One region of the Serratia marcescens subsp. marcescens ATCC 13880 genome, then DNA from elsewhere that is predicted to be linked to it. Evidence: riboswitches for the same ligand, from Rfam matches in the RefSeq annotation. Region 1 holds a riboswitch; the other holds the start of a gene.
What was found. Region 1 has a riboswitch for thiamine pyrophosphate ahead of J0F90_RS15580 (TenA family protein). Riboswitches for the same ligand answer to the same signal wherever they lie in the genome.
Positions count from the first base shown of each region.

Region 2: linked by a shared signal. The riboswitch ahead of thiC (phosphomethylpyrimidine synthase ThiC) and the one ahead of J0F90_RS15580 (TenA family protein) in region 1 are both predicted to bind thiamine pyrophosphate.

Region 1 covers NZ_CP071238.1:3,247,791-3,255,105, reverse strand. Annotated here, with positions in the region: gene J0F90_RS15590 (ABC transporter permease) at 1-533, opposite strand, end outside; gene J0F90_RS15585 (ABC transporter ATP-binding protein) at 530-1,270, opposite strand; gene J0F90_RS15580 (TenA family protein) at 1,267-1,950, opposite strand; TPP riboswitch at 2,013-2,115, opposite strand; gene J0F90_RS15575 (LLM class flavin-dependent oxidoreductase) at 2,265-3,287, shown strand; gene J0F90_RS15570 (SDR family NAD(P)-dependent oxidoreductase) at 3,301-4,035, shown strand; gene J0F90_RS15565 (GlxA family transcriptional regulator) at 4,162-5,136, shown strand; gene gap (type I glyceraldehyde-3-phosphate dehydrogenase) at 5,215-6,225, shown strand; tRNA gene J0F90_RS15555 (tRNA-Asn) at 6,280-6,355, opposite strand; gene mtfA (DgsA anti-repressor MtfA) at 6,455-7,255, opposite strand.
Region 2 covers NZ_CP071238.1:291,990-299,304, forward strand. Annotated here, with positions in the region: gene thiH (2-iminoacetate synthase ThiH) at 1-670, opposite strand, end outside; gene J0F90_RS01345 (thiazole synthase) at 670-1,449, opposite strand; gene thiS (sulfur carrier protein ThiS) at 1,451-1,651, opposite strand; gene J0F90_RS01355 (HesA/MoeB/ThiF family protein) at 1,648-2,397, opposite strand; gene thiE (thiamine phosphate synthase) at 2,390-3,040, opposite strand; gene thiC (phosphomethylpyrimidine synthase ThiC) at 3,033-4,976, opposite strand; TPP riboswitch at 5,091-5,215, opposite strand; gene J0F90_RS01370 (Rsd/AlgQ family anti-sigma factor) at 5,255-5,758, opposite strand; gene nudC (NAD(+) diphosphatase) at 5,860-6,627, shown strand; gene hemE (uroporphyrinogen decarboxylase) at 6,666-7,315, shown strand, end outside.

The sequences.
Region 1 (7,315 bases):
GCCGGCAGCGCCGCCATCAGCCGCACGTGCCGCAGCTGCGCCCAGCGCGAAGCGCGCATCGTGCGCGCCAGATCGAGATAGTCGTTGTTGACCCGGCGCAGCCCGTCAAAAAAGGCCGACACCACCGGAAAGAAGATCACCAGCACCGCCATCGCCACCTTGGCGCTCATGCCGAAGCCGAACCACAGCACCAGCAGCGGGGCCAGGGCGAACACCGGTATCGCCTGACTGGTGAGCACCAGCGGCATCAGCCAGCGTTGCAGGCGCGGCGAGAAAATCATGCACAGCGCCAGCGCCGCACCGAGCAACACGCCGAGCACCAGCCCGCTGACGATCTCCGAAGCGGTGACCAGCGTGTGCCAGGCGAGATAGCCGCGCCCGTCCCACAGCGCCTGCGCCACAGCGCCCGGCGTGGGCAGCAGAAAGGCCGGAATGCCGCTTTGCGCCGCCAGCCACCACAGCAGCAGCAGGCCGACGAACACCGTCAGCCCGCGCCGCAGGCGGGTGAGTCCACGCTCTTTGGCGATATTCATTGCGCCGCCCTCACCAGTTGCTGCAGCAGCTCGGCCTGGCTTTTCAGCAGGTCGGCGTCATCCGGCGCGCGCGGCGGTAGCCCGCTGATGCGGTGAGTATCGTCGAGGCCCAGCGGCCAGGGAGACAGCACCAGCAGCCGGTGGCTCAGGCGGCAGGCTTCCATCGGATCGTGGGTGATCAACAGCACGGTATTTTGCGCCAGCAGCTCGGCGGCCAGGCTCTGGATCTCGGCGCGGGTAATGGCGTCCAGCGCGGAAAAAGGTTCGTCCATCAGCACGATCGGCTGGCGTTCGTAGAGCGTGCGGGCGATGGCGGCGCGCTGGCGCATGCCGCCGGACAGCGAGGCGGGCAGGCTGCGGCCATGCGCGGCCAGGCCTACGCGTTCGAGCAGGTGCGCCGTCCACGCCTGATCCGGCGCTTCGCCGCGCAGCCGCGAACCGAGGGCGACGTTCTCTTCAACGGTCAGCCACGGGTAGAGCAGGTCTTTTTGCCCCATGTAGGCGATGCGCCCGGCGATCGGCAGGCCGTCGCTGCCGGTCACCGAGCCAGAGCTGGCCTGCGCCAGGCCGGCGATGATCTTCAGCAGGCTGGTTTTGCCGGCGCCGCTGGCGCCGAGCAGGGCGACGAAGCTGCCGCCGGCGATGTCGAAGCTCAGCCGGTCGAAGACGATTTGCTGACCGAAACGCAGGCTGAGATCCCGCACCTGGATGCCGGGCGGGAGAAGCGGGGAGGTCATGAGGCGTTCAGCCCCATCTGCCAAAATGCCGACTCCAGCTGGGTGGCGGTGGTGAAAATCTGCGCCAGCTCGGTGAAGCGGCCCTGTGCGCCGCGCTGCTGACCAACGGTTTCCAGCAGTTCGATGGCGGCGCGCACGCCGGCCAGATAGCCCTCGTCGCCGTAGTTGCGGATCCAGGAGGCGTAAGGATTGCCCTCCATCTGAGTGGCGGGATCGTGCAGCAGCCGCAGGCCGATTTCGGCATAGCCGGCCACGCAGGGCAGCAGGCCGGCCAGCAGATCGAGGGCGTCGCCTGCATGGCCGATATCCAGCACGTAACGGGTGTAGTTCATGGTTTCCGCCGCTTCCGGCTGGGCGGCGATCTGCGCTTCGTTCAGCCCCCATTCGGCGCAGTAGGCCACGTGCAGCGGCAGTTCGGCGACGATGCCGTTGAGCGAGGCGGTGGCGGCGCGCATCTCCGGCAGAGTGCGCAGCTTGCTGACCAGCAGCGCGTAGGCGCGGGCGAAGTGCAGCAGAAACAGATAGTCCTGGGTCAGGTAGCGGCGAAAAGCGCGTTCAGGCAAGGTGCCGGCGGCCAGCTGCTGCAGAAACGGATGATCGACGTAATCTTGCCAGTGGCTGCCGGCATGGCGGCGCAGCCGGCCGTAAAGACCGCTTTCGAACAGGGTAGTGATGGACATGGGACCTCCTTGAGTCAGTGGAGATCCGGGCACGCTGGGGTATGAACAGGCAACGGGTGATCGCATTGTTGCCTAACCGTCCCTTCGCTGGCATGACCCAGATCAGGTTCAAAGGGTTCGGCTTGCGCCATCTCAGCCCGTAACAGGACACCCCTCGGAGCTGCTTGTTATACGACATTTGTTTTTTGATTACAATCGCCGGGCGGCGCGGCGGCAATCGGTTCGTTTAGTGCGATCGGGGGCGATTTTGCTGGCGCAGAGCGCGCGGTTTTTGTCACTGTAGGCCCATGTTTTGCCTCTGAGGATGATGCCCGATGAAAAAAATTGGTTTTCTCTCGTTTGGCCACTGGTCGCCTTCCGCCCAGTCCGGCACCCGTTCCGCAGCGGATGCGCTGCTGCAGTCCATCGATCTGGCGGTCGCCGCCGAAGATCTGGGGGCGGACGGCGCCTATTTTCGCGTGCACCACTTCGCGCGCCAGCTGGGATCGCCGTTCCCGCTGTTGGCCGCCATCGGCGCCAAAACCCAACGCATCGAGATCGGCACCGGCGTGATCGACATGCGTTATGAAAACCCGCTGTACATGGTGGAGGACGCCGGCGCGGCGGATCTGATCGCCGGCGGGCGGCTGCAGCTCGGCATCAGCCGCGGTTCGCCGGAGCAGGTGATCGACGGCTGGCGTTATTTCGGCTATGCCCCGGCCGACGGCGAGACCGACGCGGACATGGCCCGCCGCCATACCGAAGTGTTCCTGGAAGCGCTGCGCGGTGAAGGGTTCGCCGAACCCAATCCGCAGCCGATGTTCCCGAATCCGCCTGGGCTGCTGCGGCCGGAGCCGTTTTCCGCCGGGCTGCGCGATCGCATCTGGTGGGGCGCCGGTTCGAACGCCACCGCTGTCTGGGCGGCGAAGCTGGGCATGCATCTGCAAAGCTCGACGCTCAAGAATGACGAGACCGGCGAGCCCTTCCACATCCAGCAGGCCAAGCAGATCCGCGCCTATCGCGCCGCCTGGCAAGAGGCGGGCCACCCGCACGAGCCGCGGGTTTCCGTGAGCCGCAGCATCTTCGCGCTGGTGGATCAGCGGGATCGCAACTACTTCGGCGGCGGCGGCAAGGAGGGCGATCAGCTGGGGTATATCGACGCGCAGACCCGGGCGATCTTCGGCCGCAGCTATGCCGCTGAGCCGGATGTGCTGATCGAGCAGCTGGCGCAGGACGAGGCCATCGCCGAAGCGGATACCTTGCTGCTGACCGTGCCTAACCAACTGGGCGTGGATTACAACGCGCACGTCATCGAATCGATTTTAACCCATGTCGCGCCGGCGCTCGGCTGGCGCTAAACGGAGGAGTGGCATGTCACGCATTTTCATTACCGGCTCGGTCGACGGGCTGGGCCGCGCCGCCGCGCAAACGCTGTTGGACGAAGGGCATCAGGTGATCCTGCATGCGCGTGAGCCTGGCCGTTTGGCCGCGGTGCGCGATTTGCTGGATCGGGGCGCGCAGGCGGCGAACGGCGATCTGTCCGATGTGCAGCAGATCCGGCAGCTCGCCGAGCAGGTCAATCGCCTCGGCCGCCCGGACGCGGTGATCCACAATGCCGGCATGTTTACCGGGCCGCAGGTGATGCCGGTGAACGTCATAGCGCCTTATCTGCTGACGGCCCTGATCGAACGCCCCAAGCGTATCGTCTATCTGAGCAGCAGTATGCACTTTGACGGTGTGTCGGAACTGAACGGCGTGGATTGGCTTGGCGGCGCCGCAGGCTCTTATTCGGACAGCAAGCTGTTCGTCACCGCGCTGGCCGCCGCCGTGGCGCGCCTGTGGCCTGACGTGATCAGCAGCGCGGTCGATCCCGGTTGGGTGCCGACCAAAATGGGCGGCGCGGACGCGCCCGACGATCTGGCGCTGGGGCATGTGACGCAGGCGTGGTTGGTGACCAGCGATGAACCGCAGGCCCTGGCGTCCGGCGGCTATTGGCACCACCAGCAGCGGTTTGAACCTCACGCGGCGGTGCACGATGAGGCGTTTCAAACGGCGCTGCTGGCGCAATTGGCGCGCGCCGGCGGGGTGCACCTGCCGCAGGCTTGATGGCCGTTCCTTCCTGGCCCGCCGGTGATTATCGGCGGGCTTTTTTATGCCCGCAGGGTGAACCGACGGGGCTTTTCTTATACAGTGGTCGCCTGGCCTGTTTTGATTGTTATTTATATTATCGCCATGCACTCATTCCTGATTATCGTCCCTGAAGGGGGCATGCTGTTCGAAGCGGCGGGCATCGCCGATATCCTGATGCAGGCTAATCGCCTGAGCCCTGCCGAGACGCCGCTGTATCAGATCGCGGTCGCCACCACGCAATCTCACCGGGTGGTGCACGGCCTGTCCGGGCTGAGCCTGTTGGCCGATCATCGCCTGGCGGATCTCGATCCGGCCCAGCCGCGCGATACCGTGATCGTCGCCGGCAAGGGGGCGACCGAAGAAGAGGGCGCCCTGGTCGCCGATTGGCTGCGTCGCGCGGCGCCGCAGGCGCGCCGTATCGCTTCGGTTTGCGGCGGGGCTCTGCTGCTGGCCGAAGCCGGGTTGCTGGACGGGCGGCGGGCGACCACCCACTGGCGGCTGGCGGAGACGCTGCAGGCGCGCTTCCCGCGAGTGCAGGTCGAAAACGGCCCAATCTACGTGCAGGACGGGCCGATCTGGACCTCCGGCGGCGTCAGCTCCGGCTTCGATCTGACGCTGGCGCTGGTGGAGGATGATTACGGCTTCGTGCAGGCGCGCGAAGTGGCGCAGGATCTGGTGATGTTTCTGCGTCGCCCCGGCGGGCAGGCGCAGTTCAGCCGCTACCCGCTCAACCAGGCCAAATCGCCGGGGCCGATCCGTGACCTGCAATCCTGGATCCTGGAAAACCTCGCCGACGATCTCAGCGTCGATCGGTTGGCCGAGCGCGTGGCGATGAGCCCGCGCAACTTTACCCGGGTGTTCACCCGCGAGACGGGCATTTCTCCCGCCAAATTCGTCGAAGAGGGGCGGTTGCATACCGCCAGGCAGCGCCTCGAACAGAGCGCGGAAGGCATCGAGCAGATTGCCCTGGCCACCGGCTTCGGCAACGGCCTTAACCTGCGGCGGGTGTTTGAACGCAAACTGCAATTGACCCCGAGCGAATACCGCGAGCGCTTTCATGCGCGCAATTTGGCGTAAATTGATTGGTAAACGTCATTTACGCCGTTTCTGGTCGGCGCTAGATTTTAGGCAAAGCCCAAAAACGAGGAGTGCATCATGGTGAGAGTAGGCATTAACGGCTTCGGCAGGATCGGGCGCAACGTGCTGCGCGCGGCGCTGGGGCGCAGCGATTTTGAAGTGGTGGCGATCAACGATCTGACGGACAGCAAGACGCTGGCGCACCTGCTGAAATACGACACGCTTTCCGGCACGCTGGCGGCCACGGTGGAAGCCGGCGACAACCAGCTGCTGCTGGACGGCCGGCCGATTCAGGTGTTTTCGCAGCGCGATCCCGCCGAGATCCCCTGGCGCAGCGCGGGCGTGGACGTGGTGATCGAAGCGACGGGCTTCTTTACCGACAAGGCCAAGGCGGAAGTGCACATCACGCACGGCGGCGCCAAGCGGGTGATTATCTCGGCGCCGGCCAAGAATGACGACATCACGCTGGTGATGGGGGTTAACGATCACCTCTACGATCCGGCTCTGCATAAGGTGGTCAGCAACGGCAGCTGCACCACCAACGGGCTGGCGCCCGCCGCGCAGGTATTGCATCAGGCGTTCGGCATCGAATACGGGTTGATGAATACCACGCATGCCTACACCAACAGCCAGGCGCTGCACGATCAGCCGGAAAAAGATCTGCGCGGCGCGCGGGCGGCGGCGGAATCGATCGTGCCTTACTCCAGCGGCGCGGCCAAGGCGCTCGGCAAGGTGATCCCCGAACTGGACGGCCGCCTGACCGGTTATTCGCTGCGGGTGCCGGTGCCGGTGGTTTCCATCGTCGATCTGACGGTGACGCTGAAACGCCCGGCGACGGTGGAGGAGATCAACGCCGCTTTCCGCGCGGCGGCGGCGTCCGGCCCGCTGAAAGGGATCCTGGGGTACAGCGATGAACCGCTGGTGTCGAGCGACTACCGGGGCGATGCGCGTTCGTCGATCATCGACGGCCTGTCCACGCTGGTGATCGGCGGCAACCTGGTGAAAGTGCTCGCCTGGTATGACAACGAGTGGGGCTTCTCCAACCGCTTGGTCGATCTGGCGCTGCTGATGGAACAACGCGGGCTGTAAACGCCCCATAGCAAAAAGCCCGCTTAAGTTTCCTTAAGCGGGCTTCTCTAAATATGGCTCCTCTGACTGGACTCGAACCAGTGACATACGGATTAACAGTCCGCCGTTCTACCGACTGAACTACAGAGGAATCGTGTGAACGGGGCGCATGATATCCAGCGGCCCCGGGTGTGTCAACGCTAAATTGCCCCGGGCGGTGCGACTGCTCGGTATCTGAGCAATAAGCCCGTCAATCAGTCCATTGCGCGTCGTTTTCCGCCTGGCCGCGCAGCAGGCGCGCCAGCGGATCCTGGCGGTAGAAGCGGCAAAAGTGCTGATACAGCGCCGGGAAGCGTTCGGCCAGCAGTTCGGGAGCGCTGAAGAAATACTCCGACAGCACGGCGAAGCACTCGGCCGCATCGGTGGCGGCGTAGGCATCCATGCTGGCGGCCTCTTCGCCGACCATGTCGATCTCGTCCTGCAGGCTTTCCATCGCGGCATGCAGATCATGTTCCCAGGCGGCCACCTCGCGCAGCGGGATCGGCGGCACGCCGGTGGCGACGCCGCCGTTGCGCATATCCAGCTTGTGCACCGCTTCGTGGATCACCAGATTGAAACCAGAGAGATCGAAAGAGTCCTGCACGTCTTGCCAGTTGAGCACGATCGGCCCCTGTTCCCAGCTTTGGCCGGACTGCACCACCGGCCCCGAGTGCACCAGGCCGATCTCGTCCTGCCATTCGTCTTCCACCACGAACGGGGTGGGGTAGAGCAGAATTTCGTTGAAGCCGTCGAGACACTCCGCGCCGAGTTCCAGCACCGGCAAGGCGAACAGCAGGGCGATGCGCGCCTGCATTTGCGAGGTGAGCTGCAGCCCCTGCAGCGGCACGATGCGCTTTTGCTGCAAGATCTGCCCGGCGACGGCCACCAGCCGCTGCCGCTCCTGCTCATTCAGCGGCGAGAGCAGCGGGATCGCCAGCGCGTCCTGCCACTGGGCCTCGATGTCTGCCTGGGGTTGAGAGGGTTGAGTCGCTTTCCACGGCCATTTAATCATCAGGTTGCTCGTAAAGTCGTCACTTGAACGTTCAGCGGTATGCTAATGCTGTAAAAATGC
Region 2 (7,315 bases), 2.2 Mb from region 1:
CGAGGCCGATCTTGTCGATCCCGGCGCGCCCCAGGCGATCCGGTGTGGCCAGGCGCCAATGGAAATCCTGCTTCTGGCCGCGCAGGTGATGCTGCAGATAGGTGGCCGGATGGTAGGTTTCCTGGTACACCAGCACGCCGTCCAGGCCCAGCGTTTTCAGCTCGGCGTACTCGTCCTGCGCCAGCGGCTGCACTTCCATCATCAGCGAGCTGAAGTGGCTGCGGATCGCCGGAATGTGCCGGCGGAAATAGTCCATGCCGACCTTGGTCTGATGCTCGCCGGTGACCAGCAACAGGTGTTCGAACCCCAGCGCCTTGATGGCTTCGCACTCGCGTGCGATCTCCGCCGCATCCAGCGTTTTGCGCTTGATGCGGTTGCTCATCGAAAAGCCGCAGTAGGTGCAGTCGTTGGCGCACAGGTTAGAGAGGTACAGCGGCACATAGAAGCTAACGACGTTGCCGAACCGCTGACGGGTCAGCTGCTGCGCGCGCTGCGCCAGCGGTTCCAGATACGGCGCGGCGGCGGGGGAGATCAGCGCCATAAAGTCGTCGCGCGTCAGCTTGTCGGCGTTCAACGCGCGTTCCACGTCGCGCGCGGTTTTGCCGTTGATGCGCAGCGTAATATCGTCCCAATCCAGCTGTTGCCAGCGGCTACTGAAATCGTCGCCCATCACTGCGCCTCCTCTGGCAGGCTGAGGAAGGCGGTCAGCGGGCTGGAGGCGACCGCCCCGCGCTGGCTGGCGCCCAGTCCGGCGCTGCGCGCCAGTTCGCCGGCCTCCAGCGCCTGACGAAACGCCCGCGCCATTTGCACCGGGTCGCGCGCCACGGCGATGGCGGTATTCACCAACACCGCGTCGGCGCCCAGCTCCATCGCTTCCAGCGCGTGGCTCGGCGCGCCGATGCCGGCGTCGACCACCACCGGCACTTTGGCCTGTTCGATGATGATCTCGAGGAAGTCGCGGGTGCGCAGACCGCGGTTGGAGCCGATAGGGGCGCCGAGCGGCATCACCGCCGCGCAGCCCGCTTCTTCCAGCCGTTTACACAGCACCGGATCGGCGCCGCAATAGGGCAGCACGACAAAACCGTCTTTCACCAGCGTTTCCGCCGCCTTCAGCGTTTCTATCGGATCAGGCAGCAGGTATTTCACATCGGGATGGATCTCCAGCTTTACCCAGCGGGTGCCGAGCGCTTCACGCGCCAGCCGGGCGGCGAACACCGCTTCGGCGGCGGTTTTGGCGCCGGAGGTGTTGGGCAACAGCCTGACGCCCAACTGCTGCAGCGGCGCCAAAATGGCGTCGTTGCCGCCGCGCAGATCGACGCGCTTCATGGCCATGGTCACCAGCTGTGAACCGGAGGCCGCCAGCGCCTCCAGCATCAATGCCGGGGTGGCGAACTTGCCGGTGCCGGTGAACAGGCGCGAGGTAAAAGTGGTATCGGCGATTTTCAGCATGTCAGCCTCCGGCGATCGCTTGAAACAGTAAAATATCGTCACCGTCCTGCACCTGGTGGTCGGCCCAGTCGGCGCGCGGGATGATGGTTTGGTTTATCGCCAGCGCGGTGCCCGGCTGGTGGCGTTCCAGCTGGGTCAGCAGGGCGGCGACGCTGAGCGGCTGCGCCAGCTCCAGCGGCTGATCGTTAAGACGGATCTTCATGCCGCGCCTCCGCATACCGGGCAGGCGCGGGCCTGGCTCAGTTGCAGCGTGCTCCAACTCTGCTGCTTGCCGTCGAACAGCCGCAGTTTCCCGCTGAGGGAGGAAGGCATGCCGGCCAGCATCTTGATGGCCTCCAGCGCTTGCAGAGTGCCGATCACGCCGACCACCGGGCCGAGTACCCCGGCGGTGCGGCAGTTGCGCTGCGGCTCTTCCTGCTCCGGGTACAGGCAGGCGTAACAGCCGTGCGCATAGGGCGGCTCGAGCACCAGCAGCTGGCCGCTGAAGCCGACCGCGCTGCCGCTGATCAACGGCTTGGCGGCGGCGATGCAGGCGGCATTGACCTCATGGCGGGTCGCCATATTGTCGCAGCAGTCCAGCACCAAATCGGCGCGGGTGACCGCGTCGCGCAGCGCTTGCCCTTGCAGCCGCTGCGCCAGCGGGATGGATTCCACCAATGGGTTCAGCGCCTGCAGATGGCGTTGCGCCAGCGCCGCCTTACCGGTGGCGGTATCGGCGCTGCGGTAGAGGATTTGCCGCTGCAAGTTGGTGACGTGCAGCTGGTCGTCGTCGGCCAACAGCAGCGTGCCGACGCCGGCGGCGGCCAGGTACAACGAAGCCGGGGAGCCGAGCCCGCCCAAACCGACGATCAGCACCGTGGCGCGCTTGAGTTTCTCCTGGCCTTCCGGGCCGACGTCCTCCAGCAGCAGTTGGCGGCTGTAGCGCAGGAATTCCTGATCGTTAAGCATCGTTCGGATCCTCGCCTTCGATCAGCCGTAGCAGCTCGGCCGTCGCCGCGCGCCAGTCCGGCGCCTGGGTGATGGCGCTGACCACCGCGACGCTGCCAACGCCGCATGCCAGCACCGCCGGTACGCGATCGATACTGATCCCGCCGATCGCCACCGTCGGGTAATCCGCCAGGCCGGCGATGTGGCGTTTCAACTCCGTCAGCCCCTGCGGCGCCGAAGGCATGTCTTTGGTTTGGGTGGGGAAGATGTGCCCCAGCGCGATGTAGGACGGTTTCACCGCCAGCGCGCGCGCCAGTTCGGCGTCGTCATGGGTGGACACGCCGAGCCGCAACCCGGCGCGGTGAATGGCAGCCAGATCGGTGGTATCAAGATCTTCCTGGCCCAGATGCACGCCGTAGGCGCCGTGCTTGATCGCCAGCCGCCAGTAGTCGTTGATGAACAGCCGCGCCTGATAACGCTGGCCCAGCGCGATGGCGGCGGCGATATCCTCTTCGACCTGCTCGTCAGGCAAATCCTTGATGCGCAGCTGGATGGTGGTGACGCCGGCCTCAAGCAGGCGAGCGATCCATTCCACGCTGTCGACGACCGGGTAGAGCCCCAGTTTGTAGGGCGTCGCCGGGAAGGGGGTCGTGATATCAGTCATTGCTTGTCTCCTCTTGCAGCGTGCCGGCGCTGTGATACAGCTCGCTGCCGCGGGCGCGGAACTCGGCGGACATTTTCTCCATGCCGGTCAGCTGCACTTCGATCGGCTTGGCGACCTCCTGGGCGGCGGCGTAGTCGCGCACCTCCTGCGAAATCTTCATCGAGCAGAATTTCGGCCCGCACATCGAGCAGAAGTGGGCGACCTTGCCGGATTCCTGCGGCAGGGTTTCGTCGTGATAGGCGCGCGCGGTGGCCGGATCGAGCGCCAGATTGAACTGATCTTCCCAGCGGAATTCGAAACGCGCCTTGGACATGGCGTTATCGCGGATCTGCGCGCCCGGATGGCCTTTGGCCAGATCGGCGGCGTGAGCGGCGATCTTGTAGGTGATCAGGCCCTGTTTGACGTCTTCTTTGTTCGGCAGGCCGAGGTGCTCTTTCGGCGTGACGTAACACAGCATGGCGCAGCCGAACCAGCCGATCATTGCCGCGCCGATGCCGGAAGTGAAATGGTCATAGCCCGGGGCGATATCGGTGGTCAGCGGGCCGAGGGTGTAGAACGGCGCTTCGTGGCAGTGTTCCAGCTCTTCGGTCATGTTGCGGCGGATCATCTGCATCGGCACGTGGCCCGGGCCTTCGATCATCACCTGCACGTCGTATTCCCAGGCGATTTTGGTCAGCTCGCCCAGCGTATGCAGCTCGGCGAACTGGGCCTCGTCGTTGGCGTCCTGAATCGAGCCGGGGCGCAGGCCGTCGCCGAGCGACAGCGAAACGTCGTAGGCGGCGCAGATCTCGCAGATTTCGCGGAAGTGCTGATAGAGGAAGTTTTCCTGATGGTGCGACAGACACCATTTGGCCATGATCGAGCCGCCGCGGGACACGATGCCGGTCAGGCGTTTGGCGGTCATCGGCACGTAGCGCAGCAGCACGCCGGCGTGGATGGTGAAATAATCGACCCCTTGTTCCGCCTGTTCCAGCAGCGTATCGCGGAACATCTCCCAGGTGAGGTTTTCCGCCACGCCGTTGACCTTCTCCAGCGCCTGGTAGATCGGCACGGTGCCGATGGGCACCGGGCTGTTGCGCAGGATCCATTCGCGGGTTTCGTGAATATAGCGGCCGGTGGAGAGATCCATCACGGTGTCTGCGCCCCAGCGGGTGGACCACACCAGCTTCTCCACCTCTTCTTCGATCGACGAGGTGACCGCCGAGTTGCCGATATTGGCGTTCACCTTCACCAGGAAATTGCGGCCGATGATCATCGGCTCTGCCTCCGGATGGTTGATGTTGGCGGGAATGATGGCGCGGCCGGCGGCCACTTCCTGGCGCACGAACTCCGGCGTGATGTTGTCCGGCAGGTTGGCGCCCCAGCCCTGGCCCGGATGCTGATGGCGCAGTACTTCGCCGCGAATGCGTTCGCGCCCCATGTTTTCACGGATGGCGATGAACTCCATCTCCGGGGTGACGATACCGGCGCGGGCATAGTGCAGCTGGGTCACGCGCTTGCCCGGCAGCGCTTTGCGCGGCAGCGGCAGATGCTCGAAGCGCAGGTGATCCAGCCCCTCGTCCGCCAGCCGCTGCTGGGTGAAGCCGGAGCTGGCACCGCTGAGCGTCGTGGTATCGCCGCGCGCGTCGATCCAGCCGGCACGCAGTTTGGCCAGGCCGGCGTGCACATCGAGCTTGGCCTGCGGATCGCCGTAGGGGCCGGCGGTGTCATATACCGGGATCGCCTCGTTGGGTTCATACTGCGGGCTATCTTTGCTGCCGCCGACCAGGGTCGGACTGAGCTGAATTTCGCGCATCGGCACCTGGATATCGCGGCGCGAGCCCTGCAGGTAGATGCGGCGTGAGTTTGGGAAAGCCATGCCTTGCAGCGTGTCGATAAACTGCTGGGCGGCTTCGCGTTGCGCTTTACGGGCGCGCGGTGGATTAACGTTAGACATAGCAAGTTCCTACCAGTGTGTTGGGTTGGGAAAGTTGCTTGTCTGGAGCTCGGAGGGAGTAATGATGGTGGCCGATAAGGCAGGGCGCCCGCAAGGGGAAGGCCGTGCCTGTGGCGATAGATTACTCTTGTTCCCTTCGCGGGTATTAACCCGATCAGGTTCCGCGGATCCCGAATTAACGGTCTCAGCCTGGCTGATTCGATGAACAAATCAGGCGCTAGGCACTCCGACAAGATGCCCCCCAGTATAGGAGGGATAAGAAAAAAAACTATAAAATTTTAACGCGCCGGATCCAGTGTCTGGTCCGGCAGCGGTTGCTGCGCGGCTTCCGCTTCCAGTTGGATCAGCTTATCTTCCAGCGCAAAGCGCGCCGCCAGCGTTTCGCCGATATCCGACAAGGCCTGGTGGAATTCCAGACAAACTTCCTGATCGATATCCACTTCGGTATAGCGATCGTGGAACGCCATGATCTGTTCGGTATTGGCCCACAGCTTGGGGTAGATGTTCACCGCCAGCGACATTTTCGGACTGGCTGCGCCTTCCACTTGTTTGATAATTCTGTCATAGATATGAAAATGCCCTGCGGAGAGGTAATCCACCAGGTTGTGGCAAAAGTTCTCCAGCGCTTTTTCATTCAGCGGCGTATGCTTTTCTTTATTCGGTTTGAGGCCTACCAGCGTGCAGTAGGCGACCAGCAACTGCTTGCGGGCCTGAAGCCATTGATCAACTAATTCATTACTACCGCCAACGCGCTGAGTCAGCCTTTCCAAACGGTTGAGCATGTTTGACTCCGTGTAAGTAACAAAAGTAACCGGTAAGTTATTAAAATGTAACAAAGCCGATTTGTAGAGTGCCAGTGAAGCTGAGGTTGTGCAACAACGATATGGAACTTGCATTAACGGGCAATGAAAACGGCTGGTGGATCGTCAGCCATGAAAGCAAACTTTGGTTACCGAACGGTGAATTGCCGTCGGGGACTGCCGCCGCCCTCGGGCTGCAGGGCCATATGGCGCGCGTCATCGGTGAGTGGGAGGGCGCGCCGGTCTGGCTGGTGCGCCAGGCGATGCCGCGGGAGATGGGATCGGTGCGTCAGCTGTTGGATCAGGATCGCGGTCTGTTCCAGCTGGCCGGGCGCGGCGTGCAGCTGGCGGACTTCTACCGCTCCCATCGCTATTGCGGCTACTGCGGCCATGAGATGCACCTCAGCCGCACCGAAAGCGCCTGCCTGTGCGGCCATTGCAAAGAACGCTACTACCCGCAGATCGCGCCCTGCGTGATCGTCGCCATTCGGCGCGAGGATCAGATCCTGCTGGCGCAGCACGTGCGCCATCGCGGCGGCATTCACACGGTGCTGGCCGGCTTCGTCGAAGTGGGCGAAACGCTGGAGCAAGCGGTGGCGCGCGAAGTGATGGAAGAGAGCAATATTGAAATCAAGAACCTGCGCTACGTCACGTCACAACCCTGGCCGTTTCCGCACTCGCTGATGATGGCCTTTATGGCCGATTACCACCAGGGTGAGATTCGCCACGATCCCAAGGAGCTGCTCAATGCCGGCTGGTATCGTTACGACCAACTGCCGCTGTTGCCGCCGCCCGGCACCGTGGCGCGCCGGTTGATTGAGGACACCGTGGCGCTGTGCCGGGCAGAATAATGTACAATGGCCGGCAGATTATTAAGGGAGCCCCATAAATGACTGAGTTGAAGAACGATCGTTACCTGCGCGCGCTGTTGCGCCAGCCGGTGGATGTGACCCCCGTATGGATGATGCGCCAGGCCGGTCGTTATTTACCGGAGTACAAGGCGACTCGCGCCCAGGCCGGTGATTTCATGTCGCTGTGCAAGAACGCGGAGCTGGCCTGTGAGGTTACGCTGCAGCCGCTGCGCCGCTATGCGCTGGACGCCGCCATCCTGTTCTCCGATATTCTCACCATTCCCGACGCCATGGGGCTCGGCCTGTACTTTGAAGCCGGCGAAGGCCCGCGTTTCAGCTCCCCCGTCACCTGCCGCGCCGACGTCGACAAACTGCCGGTGTTCGATCCGGAAGTGGAGCTGGGCTATGTGATGAACGCGGTGCGCACCATTCGCCGCGAGCTGAAGGGCGAAGTGCCGCTGATCGGCTTCTCCGGCAGCCCGTGGACGCTGGCTACCTATATGGTTGAGGGCGGCAGCAGCAAGGCCTTCACCAAGCTGAAGAAGATGATGTATGCCGAACCGGCCACGCTGCACCTGTTGCTGGACAAGCTGGCGGACAGCGTGATCCTGTATCTCAATGCCCAGATCAAGGCCGGCGCGCAGTCGGTGATGGTGTTCGACACCTGGGGCGGCGTGCTGACCGGGCG